Linked DNA regions of Haloferula helveola. The protein of the gene in region 2 interacts with the protein of the main gene of each other region in a pairwise test. Links are inferred from orthologs where the notes say so. Each region holds a gene or a part of one and is shown on either strand. Other genes may lie near its edges. The genes, in order: lpdA and sucB.

Region 1 (7,740 bases), 2.9 Mb from region 2 along the record:
GGGAGCGGCCGGAGCCGTATCGCTGCTGTGGTGCCTCTCGAAGAGCAACGGCACCGCGACCGCTTGAAGAGGTTATTTCCCGAACATCTGCGTCCAGCGGCCGCCGTGGTGGCCGAGACCGATGCGCTGTTGTCCGGGGTTGAACATGTTCTTGTGGTGCCCGGGTGAGTAGAACCAGCCGCGGTTGGCAGCCTGCGGCTGGTTCGATCCGCTGTAGATGTTTTCGCCGGACGCGGTGGTGCCGAAGTTCTTCGCGCGGTCCCACGGGGTCTTTTTTCCGGGGACCGGCGACTCGTGGGCGAAGAATCCCTTCTCCGCCATGTCCTTCGAATGGTCGCGGGATGCGTCGCAGAGTTTCGGATCGAGGACCAGAGCGTTGAGGCCGACGTAGAGCCGCCAGTAGTTGCACTCTTCGATCCCGCGCGCCTCGTCGGCGGGAACGTTTTCGTCTTCAGCGATCTTGCGGTTTCGTTCGATCGTCTTGAGACCATCGCGGGGCAGGTCACCGGCGGTCGCGGCGACCGATTTCTCGCGCTCCTCGAGGCTTGAGACCGAGTCGCTCGGGATCGAGGAAAGCGCGGCATCGAGAGCGGCATCCCGGAAGCGGGCAAGTTTGTTCGCGGCCTCGCGCAGCGGTGCGAGCGTGGGCGGAGCGCCTTTCAGGAGCTCCTCGCTGGTGGGCGAGAGGAGTTTCCGGAGTTCCTCGACAGCCGGCATGCTCTTGCTCTTCAGCAAGGGCTTCATCGGACCCTCGCCGAGCCGGTAGACGGACATGAAATCATCACGCAGTTCGCGAATCCGTTTCTGGCGGGCGTTGCGATCTCCGCCGACCCCGGTCTTCGCCACCGATTCGAGCGCGGCGAGATAGCGGTCGCGAACGCCGGGCCACGCCTTGTTCAGTTCGGCGATGAGGTCGCTGAGGGTTTCGTCCGGTTTGCCCTCGAGTGAGTCGCAGAGTTCGTCGATCGGCTGACGCGTCTCGAGCCGGGTTTGGAACGCGGCGAGGAGTTCGTCGGACGTGCGGTCGGCGTGGGCAGGGCCGAGCGCGAGGAGCGCGATGGCGAGGTGGTGGGGTTTCATCCGGGCAGGGCAGAGGATCGGATGGAAAGCGACGCGCGGGCAAGGGCTCGTCCCGGGAAGACACGGAAAAGCCGCCGTTCCGATGGGGAACGGCGGCTAGGAATCGATTCGCCTGCCGGGGTCAGCGGCAACTGCGGGAGGGAACGTAGCGGGAGCCTCCGCCGACGATCACCGGGCCGATGCGCACGCCACTGCGGGTGTAGCGGCTGTTTTGATAACGCGGCTGCGGCGTGTGGCATTGCGGCTGGCGTACGACGCGATGGCGGCAGTGGTGGTTCACCGGCAAGGTCTGGTAGCGGTAGATGGCACGGCCGAAGCGATCGTAGTAGGCAACGTAGCGCTGCGTGTAGATCGGGCATCCGCATGACGTGTGTCCGCTGACGTAGGTGGTCGAGCAGCTGTTGTGCTGATGAGGGCGGGCCTCGGCATCGGGCGCGGCGACGAAGCCGGCGCCGATCACGGTCAGAAGAGTAAGAAGATGCTTCATGTTTTCAGTGTTCTCGGATTCGTCACTTTCGACCGGAGCGGCGGGACATTTATTCAGACGAAATGAGAAACAAAAAACCCGCACCGGAAATCCGGGGCGGGTTGGTGAGATCGAAAGACTTCGAAGTCAGCGATCGGCACTGTAGTTGATCGCGGCACACATGCCACGGATCACGATGACCTGGAAGACCAGCACCGGGAGCAGCGCGAGGATGCTCAGGACGAACGCCGAAAGGTTGACGATCGGGTAGGTCATGAACAGTCCCTCGGACATCCTCGGCGCATTCCGGTGTTTCGGATTCGCAACCACGATGCGGTTCCATTCCTGGGACCAGCGCCAGTAGGCGACGAAGATCCAGTAGAGGTTGTAGAACGGAATGAAGAGGAAACCGACCGCCTTTCCGGGCGTCGAGTACGCGGTGTGGGGCTGAAGCAAAACCCAGGCGCGGTAGACATAGATCATGCCCATGATCTGGCCGGTCATCATCAGCGCGAGCGAGACGAGGAATCCGATGCCTGCGATCGGGCCGACCGACTCGACGGCGGACGGGTCATTCGGGTTGGTTAGAATCGGAACGATGAGGGCGGCGTAGCTGGCCAGGAATCCGAGCGTGCCGATCACGAGCAGGGTCGCGCACAGCACGAAGTTGGCGCGCTTGACCGTGGGCAGGTCGTCGCCGACGCCCGCCGACTCGTGTGCCGTGGCATCGGTCGTCGGCGCGGCATAGGGATTCATCGGATCCGCGGCGGCCGGAGCAGTGGCCGGGGCTGCAGTCGTTTCGGCGGGAGCCGCAGCGGCCGGCTCGGGCGCGGGTCCCGAAAGGGCTTTCAGTTCGGGAACCATTTCCGCCGGCTTCCAGTCGTCCATGCCCTCGCGCCAAACGAGGTCCTTGACGGGGTCGAACTCGTTGTTGCCAGCAAGACGCTGGAGCTCGGAGACCGGCACCGGCCCCTTTTGTTCGCCGCCGTGGGCGTAGTACCATTCGCTCATGCCGGTCGGACCCTAGCAGTGGCCGGGAAGGGGCGGCAAGATCGCCGGTCGGAAATCTGGATGGAGGGAGGGCACGAAAAAGCCCGCCGGTTTCCCGGCGGGCATGAGAGCCGGCGGATCGAGTCCGCAGCTTGGCTCAGAAGTGGATCGCGTGGCCCTCGGCGGCGAGGGTCGCTTCGTGGATGACCTCGCTCATCGTCGGATGGGCGTGAATCGTCGCGTGGATGTCGTCGATCGTCAGCTCCTGGTCGAGCGCAAGACCCATCTCGGCGATCAGCTCGGTCGCGTTGTCACCGATGATGTGGGCGCCGAGCAGTTCGCCGTGCTTCTTGCCGTAGAGCAGCTTGGCGAAGCCGTCCGGTTCGCCGGCGGCGATCGCCTTGCCGATGGCCATGAACGGGATCTTGCCGACGGTATACTCGATTCCCTCCTCCTTGAGCGCGCGCTCGGTCTTGCCGACAGACGCGACCTGCGGGTGGCAGTACGTGCATCCGGGGAAGTTGCTCACCTTGCGCGGCGTGTGGCCGTCGACGTAAAGGCCCTCGACGCACTGGATCGCCTCGAACGAAGCGGTGTGCGCGAGCCACGGCGGGCCGATGATGTCCCCGATCGCGTAAACGCCCGGGATCGAGGTTTGGTAGCGGTCATCGGTGTTGATGTAGCCGCGCTCGGAAAGCTCCGGCTGCTCGCCGCCGGGAAGCACCGGCTGCACGCCGATCGCGACCAGGCAGACGTCGGCCGAGATCGTGCCGTTCTCCTTGGCGCCTTCGACCGAGATCTCGACGCGATCGCCGAGGTCCTTGGTGCCGGTCACCTTGTGGCCGGTGAGGCAGCGGATTCCCTGCTTGATAAATGACTTCTCCAGCGCGTCGCCGACTTCGTCGTCCTCGACCGGAACGAGGCGGTCCATCATCTCGACGATCGTCACCTTGGTGCCGAAGGCGTTGTAGATGTAGGCGAACTCGACGCCGATCGCGCCGGCGCCGATGATGATCATTTCCTTCGGCTGGTTCTCGAGGATCATCGCGTCCTTCGAGCCGATCACCGACTTGCCGTTGATCGGCAGACCCGGCAGCTCGCGGGTCTTGCAGCCGGTAGCGACGATGATGTGCTTGGCCTCAGCCGACGAGGTCGAGCCGTCCTTGGCGGTCACCTCGACCTTGCCCGGGCCGGTGATGGCTCCGTGGCCGCGGACGTACTCGACGCCGTTCTTCTTGAAGAGGAACTCGATCCCGCCGGCGAGCCGGTCGGAGACCTTGCGCGAGCGGCCGATCACGGCGGACCAGTCGTAGCTCAGGTTGTCGAACGAGAAGCCGAACTCCTTCGCGCGGTGGGAGAGCGTGTGGTACAGCTCGGCATTTTTGAGCAATGCCTTGGTCGGGATGCAGCCCCAGTTCAGGCAGGTGCCTCCGGCGCGGTCGGCTTCGACACAAGCGACTTTCTTTCCGAGTTGGGCGGCGCGGATGGCGGCGACGTAGCCGGCAGGTCCGCCTCCGATGACGATGAGATCGTAGGCCATGAGGAGTTGGGAATTCGCGTTTTGCGTTTCGCGGCGGAGCGTGGGCGGGGTCCGCGCGGTTGTCAAAGGGGAAGGGAAAGGTTGCCAGAATCCCGGGAAATCGCTGGAATCCGCATGGTTCAGAAGCCTCCCCAACAATTATGATCAAGGAATTCAAGGAGTTCGCCTTCAAGGGCAACGTGATGGACATGGCGGTCGGCATCATCATCGGCGGCGCTTTCGGCACGGTGGTGAAGTCGCTGGTCGACAACGTGCTGATGCCGCCGCTCGGCAAGCTGATCGCCGGCATCGATTTCACCAAGCTGAAGATCGTCCTCGAGCCGGCCGTTGCCGAGGTCAAGGAAGGCGACACCGTGGTGACCGCGGCGAAGCCGGAGGTGGCGATCGCCTACGGCCAGTTCATCACTGACTTCATCTCCTTCGTCCTGCTCGCATTCGCTGTATTCCTTGTGGTCAAGAAGGTGATGGCCGCCTTCGAGAAGAAGAAAGAAGAGGAGGCCGCGGCACCCCCCGAGCCGAGTGCCGAGGAGAAGCTCCTCACCGAGATCCGGGACCTGCTGAAGACGAAAGGCTGAGTCCGGCTGAATGAGTTTACGAAAAAGGCCGCCCGGGATCCCGGGCGGCCTTTTTGTTCAGAGAATCGGAAAGTCGAAGCTTACTTCGCCTTGACGGTCAGCACGCCGTTCATGACGCCGAAGTGACCGGGGAAGGTGCAGAGGTAAGGATACTTGCCGGCTGCAGGAGCGGTGAAAGTCACCGTGGTTTCCTCGCCGCCGCCGATCATCTTGGTGTGGGCGATGATCAGGTCGGTGGAAGCCTTGTCCGCGGGGATGTAGTCGCTGGCCGCCGCTTGGGCGCACTTCATCGCGAACGGAGCGGTCGGGGTGTCGGGCTTGAGGATCACCACGTTGTGGCCCATCGCCGCCTTCGGCAGTTTGCCGATGTGCTTGAACTTGATGGTGACTTTCTGGCCTTCGGTCACCGAGAGCTCTTTCGTGCTGTACTGCATCTGGTCGTTGCCGGTCAGCTCGAGGGTCGCGGTGTCCTCAGCGACGGCGCTGAGGGCGGTCGCGGAGAGGGCGAAGAGGGAAATGAGGAATTTCTTCATTCGGATTGTTGGTTCGGTCGCCGCTACGGTGGGACCGGATCGGGTCTTTCGCAACCCCCGGAATGCGACAGACTTCATATGGCGCTCCGGCGGGTTCCGGAACGCGTCGCGCGGGTGCGGAAGGCGACCGCCGCCGCGATGGCGGTCGCCAGCGCGAGGATCTGGTAACCGGACAGGCCGAGAAAGGGCTTGGGAGTCGCGCGCAGGAACTCGTGGGCGAAGCGGAACGTGCCGTAGGCGATCAGGTAGAGATGGAAATGCTGACCGGGGAGAAGTTTGCGCCATTGGAGGACGAGCAGCCCCGTGAGGGCGGCGAGTTGGAAGCCGATCTCCACCGGCACCGCCGGCCAGCGGCCGTCGCCGATCGGGATGCCCGGACAACACCCGGCGGAAATGCACCCGACACGGCCGAGGATGAGCGGGATGGGTATCAGCAACGCAAAGCGGTCACCGGTGATCTGTCGGTAGCCGGTCGCTTTTTTGGCGAGCTCGACTCCAGCCCATCCTGCCGGCAGCGCACCCATCACGGACTTTCCCGAAAGCCACGCCAACCAGCGGTCCGGGTGACCCGCATACATCCATCCTTCGGCGAAAAGGAACGCCAGCTTGGCGCCGAGGAAGGCCGACGCGATGCCGGCGAAGTAGATGATCGGCAGCCGCGAGTCGTTCTTCGAGAGCTTCCACCAACCGGCCGCGCCGATCGCGATGCCGATGATGATGGCCAGCGAGTAGATCGGCGAACCGGCGGAGGGCATGGCGTCACTCGTTGAGCTCGACGCTCAGGCGGACGAACCGCTTCAGCGGGTCGGCGGGCCAGCTGTAGGTGCGCTTGACGAAGCCGTCGACGGCCGGCGCGTAGGCAGCCGTCGAGGTCATGATCCCCGCCGGAGGGGTTTCCGACCAGCTGGCGAGGGATTCGGAAAACTCGAGTGTGTACGATAGTCCCCGTAGGACGGCATCGTCGCGCTCGGGAAAGCTGATGCTGACGGTGCCTCCCGATTCCTCGATGACCGGCTGGAGCGGTCCGCCATCCTCGAAGATGAGCCTGCCGTCTTCAGGATCGCCGCCGAGTGCGTACTCGAGGAGGTTGACCAGCATATCGTCGTCCGGGTCGTCCGTTTCGCCGGGCTCGGCAAGCCCGCTGGCCCAATCGGCGAACGAGGGCGCGAGATCGATGTCGACCGATTGGGTGAAGTCCGCCGTCGTGTCGCTGCGACGGACGAGATCGACCGTCAGGGTTTCGACCGAGGGTGCCGCGGCCCAAGTCGCGCTGAAAGTGGCGGTGGCCGCCGGATCGAAGGTGGCCTTGCGGAACGTCCACTTCGTTCCCGAGCCGTAGGTGACCCACCCGCCGGGCGGCGTGATCGTGTCGGGCGCCTCGCCCGGCTGGAAACCGAACTCGACCTCAACGTTTCCCGTCACGTTGGCGCCGGTGTTCTCCAGATCGTAGTCGAAGTCGAGCGGCAGTGCCTTGCGGGGCGTCGGCTGAACGATGGTTGTCGTCGTCGAAAGGGTGGTCGGGTCAGGATCGGATGACCTCATGCGGTAGCCCATCGCGGCCATTTCGGCGTCGAGTTGGGCGATGTAGAACGGAATAAAGACGTCGTAGTTCTCGATGACGACGGGGATGGGGTCGTCCGTTCCGCTATGGACACCGACGAGGGCCGCGGTGCTACCAATGGGAACAATGGACGGGCTGCCGGAGTCGCCGAACTCAAAGTGGCAGTCATTGGGCCCCAATCCCGCCGTAAGGTAGTCGAACCGGAAGTAGCGGGTGGTGAGCATTCCCGTGCTCCCCCCAAAATCCACTTCCTCAGACATGCTTGCGACTTCGGCGATCGTGCCGGTTCCGATCAGCGGAAATTGCCCATCCGGTGCCGGAGGGCCCACGTTGTATTTTCCCGTGACGATGAGATTCTGCCCGACGTAGTCGACCGGGTTGGGCAAATCGAGATAAGGAAGCGGGCTGATGCCGGAGTCCGCGTCGATCGGTGAGTCGAGTGCGATGATGACCAGGTCGGAGTCATTGACTCCATCCGGGATTACGATCTCGGCACCCGCCGTCCGGTCAACGAACTCGTTCGAGGCGTTGAGAAAACGCACCGTGTTGCCGTTGTTGAGACCCGCCGGGTAGTAGTGGTTGGCGAAAACGATGTGCTGTCGCGAAATCAGCGCGCACTGGCGGGCCGGGTACGTGCCGAAGCGGTAGCCAATGCCGGTGAGATCCACATTTGACTGGATCCGGTTGGTATTGTTTTCGGCTGCGGCCGGCCAAGGGTCGAAGCGCTTGTGATCCGTGGCGTTGTAGGAACGGATGAAAAGGGCGTTCGCTGTCGGTGGGAAGGCGGTCAGGGCAAGCAGCGTGATGGGACGAAGCATGTCGAATATTGGAAGCTACACATGACCTAACGACCGCGCCACCGATTCGGATCAGAATTTCTGGGCGTCCTCGGCCATTTTGGTGAGGACTTCCTCCCACGGCGTGCCGGGATACTTCTTCGCTTCCCGGAGACAGGCCGACGAAACCTTCGGGTCGGCTTTCCACTGGCTCGCCGA
Region 2 (7,648 bases):
CCGTCGGCCGCTCCGTCTTCCTGGTCGAGTTGATGCGCGAACTCGTGCAGCACCACGTTCAGGCCGTCCTCGGGATTGCTCTCTCCGGCGATCACGCTCTTCCACGAAAGCACCACGCTCCCGGTCCCCCACGATTCCCCCAAGCGGACATCCTCGCCGCTCACATCGCGGTACGCATCCGGGTAGATCAGAATACTACGAAGCTTCTCGTAGTAATCCTGAGGTCGGTGGGCGATCAGCAAACATGCCGGCGCCGCAACCGCCAGCTTCATATCCGCAGTCACTTCCGCCAACCCGCCACAGGCCTCGAAACGCTTCTCATCCAGAAATACACGCATCCAGCCTGCCGCCAGCCCCCGCGTTTCATCCGGCACTTTCCGCCACAGCGGAAACATCTCTCCCACCCGCTCTGATTCGGACGCCGATAGCCCCGCCGCCCTGAGTGATGCGCGATACCGCCGTTTGCGGGACGCGCTCCATACCACAAGTGCGACCACCGCGGCAACTCCGCCCAGGAGGATCCAGAGCCCCGTCATTTCTTGTTCCGGCGAACCCCCTCCCATCCGACGATGAACAGAACGATCAGGCCGAGGACCAACCCGCTCGAGATGATCGCCCAGAACCACGGCATCAGGAAATCCGGGATGGCCACGTTCATTCCCAACAGCCCGGCGACGGCCACCAATGGCAGGAAGAACCCGGCCATCAGATTGAGCCGGAACGCGATCACGTTGGAACGTTCGGCGGCCTGCTGATGTTCCTCCGCGCTCTCCGCCTGCCAGAAGTCGAGTGTCAGCTTCGCGTCCTGATAGAGAAGCTCCGCCGCGCGCTGGAGGTCCCGCACACGATCACGGTGCCCGCGCAACGTGCGGTTGTCCTCATCGGCCTCCGCCGCTTTCTCAAGCACCGTGGCCATGTTCCGCGTCGCCCGGGCAATCGGCCCGGCGTGCCGGATGATCGAGAACACTTCGGTGATCTCCTCGGTCTCGTCGATCGTCGCCTCGTGACGGTCGATGGCCTCCTGATACCGGTCGAGAAGACGGGAAATTCCCCGCAGACTCTCCTCCCCGTCGGGCCCGTGCCACTTTCCCGAGCCCTTGCGCCAGAACACGATCGGCTCGCGCTCCGGAATCTTCGGCTGCGGAACCTCATGGAGAATCATCAGCGCTTCGGTCTCGCCCTCGACGTAGCGCTGACCGCCCGACCGGTTGCTCAGCTGGTCGGCAAGGTCGTCCTCAAGCTCGAATCCCTCCGGGAGGAAACTCCTGGCACGTTTACGTTCCATGCCACCACTCAAGCGCGAACCGGCGCAGGCCGCAAACCCTCAGAACGGAGGGTCAGCGACAGTTCCACTCGACGAGGTCGCGGTAGCAGAGCTTGTCACCCCCGAACAGATCGAGAGCCGAGCCGACCGTGACATCGACCCGACCTCCGCCCAGCAGGTCGATCGACTCGAGATCCTGCATCGATGACGCTCCGCCGGCGTAGGTGACCGGCTTGCCGCCCCAGCTTCCGAGCAGTTCAACCAGTTGGTGATCGATTCCGCCGCAAAGCCCTTCGACATCGGCGGCGTGGATCAGGAACTCATCGCAAAACGGCGCCAGCCGATCGAGGGAACACTCATCCACCTTCAGGTCGGTCAGGGTTTGCCAGCGGTTCGTGGCAACCGTCCAGCCGTCGCCGTCGCGCCGACAGGAAAGGTCGATCACCAGTCTCTCCGGCCCGATCCGTTCGGCCAACAGCCGGACCTTGTCGTCCGATAGCCGGACACCATCATCGAAGAGCCATGACGTGACGATCACATGCGACGCGCCGGCGTCGAGCCACTCCTGCGCGTTGTCGACGTGGATCCCGCCACCGATCTGCATCCCTCCCGGCCAGGCAGCCAGCGCCTCGCGAGCCGCCTCGTCGTTACCGGGTCCCAGCTTGATCACGTGCCCGCCGGTGAGCCGGTCATCGCGAAACTTCTTCGCGAAGTCCCCCGCCCCGAGTTCCGAGACGAAGTTCTCCTTCGGACCCGGACCGTCGTCGCGCAGCGTTCCGCCCACGATCTGTTTGACCTTCCCTTGGTGGAGATCGATGCACGGGCGGAAGCGGCTCTTCGTCACGCCCCGAACCTGCTTCCCCCACCCCGGCCCGCCAAGGCCGATTTCAGTCGTCGGTGGACGGGAAGACAGCGCCTTTGTCTTGAGAAAACCGCCACGCCCGCCCTCCGGTTTCTCCCCTTTTCCTAAGGTCTTCGGAATGCTAATTTACCCGAAATGCGACTGCTGACGCTAGCCTTTGCGATGCCCGCCACCTCGCTCGTTCTCGGGTGGATCCTTTTTGGCAGCATCGCGACCATTTCGATCGGCTACGCCAAACTGAAGCGCGAGTGGTATGCCGGCCTCGTAGGCGGATGCCTCGCCGTCTACCCCTACTTCTTCCCAGCCGGCTTCCTCTTCTGGACCCTCGGCATCCTGCTCACCGCCGCGCTCTTCGTGCCGCGGCGGTTCCTGCCCTGAAGTCGGTCGACATCTGGACAGTGCGACCAGAGCCGCAGGTCACATCTCCAGCATCAGGCGCGTCGGATTCTCAATGCAGTCCTTGATGCGGATCAGGAACGTCACGGCCTCCTTGCCATCGACCAGGCGGTGATCGTAGCTGAGCGCGAGATACATCATCGGACGGATCTCGACCTTGCCATTCACCGCGATCGGACGCTGCTGGATCGTGTGCATCCCGAGAATGCCGCTCTGGGGAGGATTGAGAATCGGAGTACTGAGCAGCGACCCGTAGGTGCCGCCATTGGAAATGGTGAAAACGCCACCTTGCAGATCCTCGATCTGGATCTTCCCTTCCTTGGCCTTCATCGCGTAGCCAATGATGTCCGACTCGATTTCGGCGAAGCTCTTCTTGTCACAGTCCCGGAGCACCGGAACCACGAGGCCCTTCTCGGTGCCGATCGCCACACCGATGTCGTAGAAATGGTTCTCGATGATGTCGGTGCCCTCGATCGATGCGTTGACCTGCGGCACGTCCTTGAGCGCCTGGACGACGGCCTTCACGAAGAACGACATGAAGCCGAGTTTCACGCCGTGCTTGGCGATGAACTCCTCCTGCACGCTCTTGCGGAGCCCCATCACCTGCGACATATCGGCCTCGTTGAAGGTCGTCAGGATCGCGGCGGTCTGCTGGGCATTGACGAGGTGCGTCGAAATCTTCCGCCGCAGCATGCTCATTTTGCGGCGCGTGGTGCGACCTTCCTGAACCGGCGTGGTGTCGGGTCGTTCGGCCGGTGAATTCAGAACCTTGAAGTCCGGCTTGGCGGGCGCGGCTTTCTTCTTCGGCTCCGGCTGGGGCGCGGCCTTCGGCTCCTCTTTGGCGGCAGCGGGCTTCGCCGCAGGCGCGGCCGAGCTTCCGGATGCGCCCACGGTGATGCGCGCGATGACCGTTCCGATCGTCACCTCCTCGCCCTCGGGCACAATTACCTCGAGCCGGCCCGATTCCTCGGCCTCCAGCTCGGTCGAAACCTTGTCAGTCTCCAAAGTCACGAGCACGTCACCCTTGCTCACCGAGTCGCCATCCTTCTTCTGCCATGCCGCCACGTTGGCCGACGTGATCGACTCGCCCGCGGCGGGCACTTTCACGTCGATGACCTCGCCGCTGCCACCTTCCTGAGGCGCCGGAGCTTCATCATCCGACGATGCCGCAGGTGCGGGCGCCTCAGCAGGCGCGCTTTCCGCCGCGGCGGATTCGTCGATCTCGGCGATCACCGCGCCGATGCCAACCTCTTCGCCTTCCTCGACCAGGATCTTGAGCACTCCGGCCACATCGGCGGTGAGCTCGTTCGAGACCTTGTCGGTTTCAAGAGTGACGAGGGTGTCGCCCTTGGCAACGGACTCGCCGTCCTTCTTGTGCCAGGTGGCGACGTTGGCGGAGGTGATGGATTCGCCGGCGGCGGGGACTTTGACTTCGGTAGCCATGGAGAATGGGGAAATGGAAACTGGGGATCAGACCGAGAACGCGCGTTCGATCAGGCTCTTCTGCTCGCGATAGTGCATCGCTTTCGATCCGGCGGCGGGGCTCGAGGCGCGGCCGCGACCGGCATAGCGGACCCGGCGGTCGATCACCTTCTCGATGCGCGGGAAGATGTAGGACCAGGCGCCCATGTTGAGCGGTTCTTCCTGGCACCAGACAAACTTCGCGGCATTCGGGAACTGGCTGATCAGCGCCTCGACCATCTCGTCGTGGAACGGATAGAGCTGCTCGATGCGGATGATCGCGGTGTTGTTGATCTCGTTCTCGTTGCGGTAGGCGAGCAGGTCGTAGAAGACCTTGCCGGTGCAGAAGACGATGCGGTTGACCACCGACGGATCGTCGAACTGCTTCGGATCAGGAAGCACCTCTTGGAAACAGGAGCCCTCGAGGAAGTCGTCGATCCTGGAGACCGCCTCGGCCCGCGTCAGCAGACTCTTCGGAGTCATCACGATCATCGGCTTGCGGAACGAGCGCTTCTTCTGGCGGCGCAGCGCGTGGAAGTACTGGGCGGGCGTCGTGAAGTTGCCGACAACCATGTTCTTTTCCGCGCACAGCTGCAGGAAGCGCTCAAGTCGCGCGCTCGAGTGCTCCGGTCCCATGCCTTCGTAGCCATGGGGAAGCAGCAGCACGAGATCGGACGGTGTCTGCCACTTCGACTCGGCCGAGGAGATGAACTGGTCGATGATCACCTGGGCGCCGTTCGAGAAGTCACCGAACTGGGCCTCCCACATCGTGAGCATGTTCGGTGCCCCGAGCGAATAACCGTAGTCGAAGCCGAGCACCGCCATCTCCGACAGCAGCGAGTTGTAAACGCAGAACTTGGCCTGGTCCTCGCCGAGGTTCTGCAGCGGGATGTAGCGCTCGCGGCTTTCGGAATCGTAGAAAACCGCGTGGCGCTGCGAAAAGGTGCCGCGTCGGCAGTCCTGACCGGAAAGACGGACCTGGTGCCCTTCCATCAGCAGGGCACCCCAAGCAAGCGACTCGGCGAACGCCCAATCGACCGGCCCGCCGTTCTCAAGGGCCTCGATCCGGCGCGGGACGAAGCGCTTGGCGAGTGTCGGGTGGAGATGGAAGCCCTCAGGAACCGTCGTCAGAACCTTGCCAACGTGCTCGATCGTGGTGCGGGCCACGCCGGTCGGCACGGGAGCGTTCGTGTATTCGTCCTGCGCGACGGCGGTCGATCCGCTGAACACGGTGCGGTCACCCTTCTCCTCGTACTCGAGCATCTTCTGGTGGCCGGCCTCAAGGCGGTTCCAGATCTCCTCCTCGATCGCGGTAGCCGAGGCATCATCAAGCACGCCTTCGGCAACCAGCTTCTTCTTGTAGAGCTGTCCGACCGTGTCGCGGCCCTGAAGCTTGCGGTAGATGTGCGGCTGCGTGAATGCGGCCTGGTCGGTCTCGTTGTGGCCCTGCCGACGGTAGCAATACATGTCGAGCACGATGTCGCGACCGAAGCGCTGGCGGAACTCCAGGGCGAACAGGCCGGCCCAGAACAGCTCCATCGGTTCCTCTCCATTAACGTGAAGGATCGGCGCCTCGATCATCTTCGCCACGTCGGTCGCGTACGACGAGGAGCGGGCGTCGGCCGGCATCGTGGTGAAACCGATCTGGTTATTGACGATGATGTGGATCGTTCCACCGGTCCGGTAGCCAGGAAGCTGGGAAAGGTTGAGCAGCTCGGCGACCGAACCCTGACCGGCGAAAGCTGCATCGCCGTGCATCAGGATCGGCAGGACGCGCTTGCGGTCGGTCTTCACGCCGTCATCGCCGATCAGGCGCTGACGGGCGCGGGCCTTGCCTTCGACAACCGGATTGACGGCCTCGAGGTGGCTCGGGTTCGCCGCGAGACTGACGCGCACTTCACCGTCCGGAAGCTGGCGGACACTCTCGTAGCCGAGGTGGTACTTCACGTCGCCGTCGCCGGCCACGAGGTCGGGAACGTAGTTCGGCGTGAACTCGTAGAGGATTGTCGGCAGCGACTTGGCGACGAAGTTCGCCAGCACGTTGAGCCGGCCGCGGTGTGCCATGCCCATTTCGATCTCGAGGACCTCCGACCCGGGGCAAGCGCCGAGGATCGCGTTGAGGATCACCATCGAGCCCTCGCCACCCTCCAGCGAGAAGCGCTTCTCACCGAGGAACTTCTTGCCGAGGAAACTTTCGAACGACTCGGACTCGAGCAGCCACTTCAGCGCCTGGACTTTGCGATCGGAAGGGTCCGCCTCACGACGCGCGTGCTGCTCGATCCGCTCGCGGACCCAGTGGCGCACCGTCGTGTTGTGAATGTGCATGAACTCGAAGCCGATGTAGCCCGAGTAGGTCTTCTCCATCGCCGCGATCATCTCGCGCAGCTTCATCTTCTCGCCGTTGCGGAAGAATGGGTTCGACGCCTCGCGGTCGAGATCGGCCTCGGTGAAGCCGAACTGGTCGAGTTCCAAACGCGGGTTCCGCTCGGGCTCGCCGATCGGGTTGATGTCGGCCTGCGTGTGACCGAGCGTCCGGTAGTTGTAGACGAGGCTGACGACCTTTCCGTAGAACGCGAGGTCGGTCGCGGGTCCGGCACCCGGTGCGGATTCCTCGGCACCCCGGCGTTTCGGCTGGGCGTTCCCGAGTTCGAAACCTTCGAAGAAGGCAGCCCATGTCGGCTCGACCGACTGTGGGTCCTCGCTCCACTGGGCGTATTTTTCCTCCAGAAGGTCCGCGTTCAGGCGGGCGGATACCGACGATTTCATGAGCAATGGATTCGAGTGGCCGCCGGGCGGGCGGAAAATTACAGCTTGGCCCCGGACGCGCAGCGCTTAGGTAAGGGGCGTGCCCGATTGCGTCAACCGCACAGGGCCGATTTCCACCGGAAAATCAAGATCCGCTGCCCAATATGATCGAAGTCCGCGACCTGACGAAACGCTTCGCCCGCCATACCGCCGTCCGCGACGTTTCCTTCTCGGTCGGCAAGGGTGAGATCGTCGGCTTTCTCGGACCCAACGGCGCCGGCAAGACGACCACGATGCGGATGCTCACCGGCTACCTGCCGCCGACCTCCGGCAGCATCGAGGTCGGGGGCTGCGACGTCTTCCGCAACTCGATCGGCGCCCGCCGCCGGATCGGCTACATGCCGGAAAACGTGCCCCTCTACGACGACATGCGCGTCCGCGAGTATCTCAAGTTTCGCGCCCGGCTGAAGGGGCTGTCGAACCGCGACGCACGGACCCGGGTCAACGAGGTGATCGAGACCTGCGGTCTTGAAACGGTGCGGCGGAAGATGATCCGCGTGCTCTCGAAAGGCTTCCGCCAGCGGGTCGGCCTTGCCGACGCCCTGGTCCACTCGCCCGACCTGCTCATCCTCGACGAGCCGACCAACGGCCTCGACCCGAACCAGATCCGCCAGATCCGCGAACTCATCCGCCGCCTCGGCGAGAAGCACACGATCCTCCTTTCCACCCACATCCTCAGCGAGGTGGAAATGGTCTGCGGCCGCGTGATCATCATCGATGGCGGCCGCGTCCGCGCCCAGGACACGCCGACCAACCTTGTCGAAGGCATGCGCGCCGCCGGCAAGGTAATCGCAGAAATCGCGGCCGACCCGGAAGTCGTCACCGGAGCGATCTCGCGCCTCGACCACGTCAAGCGCGTG

The links.
Region 1: the proteins of sucB (region 2) and lpdA interact in binary tests that used the Escherichia coli proteins (3 or more experiments, as listed by UniProt). The link is inferred for Haloferula helveola from one-to-one orthologs.

What each region holds. Positions count from the first base shown.
Region 1 is NZ_AP024702.1:2,201,375-2,209,114, reverse strand. The notes cover bases 1,886-4,853. They hold lpdA (dihydrolipoyl dehydrogenase), read right to left. Parts: upstream 4,077-4,853; coding sequence 2,694-4,076; downstream 1,886-2,693. Other genes in these bases: azu (azurin), read right to left, coding at 4,732-4,853; mscL (large-conductance mechanosensitive channel protein MscL), read left to right, coding at 4,217-4,651; HAHE_RS08010 (DUF4339 domain-containing protein), read right to left, coding at 1,886-2,557. Also shown: HAHE_RS08025 (hypothetical protein), read left to right, coding at 1-67; HAHE_RS08020 (CAP domain-containing protein), read right to left, coding at 73-1,080; HAHE_RS08015 (hypothetical protein), read right to left, coding at 1,202-1,567; more of HAHE_RS08010, read right to left, coding at 1,694-1,885; more of azu, read right to left, coding at 4,854-5,184; HAHE_RS07990 (prolipoprotein diacylglyceryl transferase family protein), read right to left, coding at 5,259-5,939; HAHE_RS07985 (hypothetical protein), read right to left, coding at 5,944-7,563; HAHE_RS07980 (SHD1 domain-containing protein), read right to left, coding at 7,615-7,740. UniProt on the Escherichia coli protein: Lipoamide dehydrogenase is a component of the glycine cleavage system as well as of the alpha-ketoacid dehydrogenase complexes.
Region 2 is NZ_AP024702.1:5,084,317-5,091,964, reverse strand. Bases 1,755-4,630 are described here. They hold sucB (dihydrolipoyllysine-residue succinyltransferase), read right to left. Parts: upstream 3,966-4,630; coding sequence 2,544-3,965; downstream 1,755-2,543. Other genes in these bases: HAHE_RS19265 (2-oxoglutarate dehydrogenase E1 component), read right to left, coding at 3,993-4,630; HAHE_RS19275 (hypothetical protein), read left to right, coding at 2,262-2,504; hisA (phosphoribosylformimino-5-aminoimidazole carboxamide ribotide isomerase), read right to left, coding at 1,755-2,108. In the rest of the region: HAHE_RS19290 (M90 family metallopeptidase), read right to left, coding at 1-536; HAHE_RS19285 (CorA family divalent cation transporter), read right to left, coding at 533-1,285; more of hisA, read right to left, coding at 1,338-1,754; more of HAHE_RS19265, read right to left, coding at 4,631-6,749; HAHE_RS19260 (ABC transporter ATP-binding protein), read left to right, coding at 6,893-7,648. UniProt on the Escherichia coli protein: E2 component of the 2-oxoglutarate dehydrogenase (OGDH) complex which catalyzes the second step in the conversion of 2-oxoglutarate to succinyl-CoA and CO(2).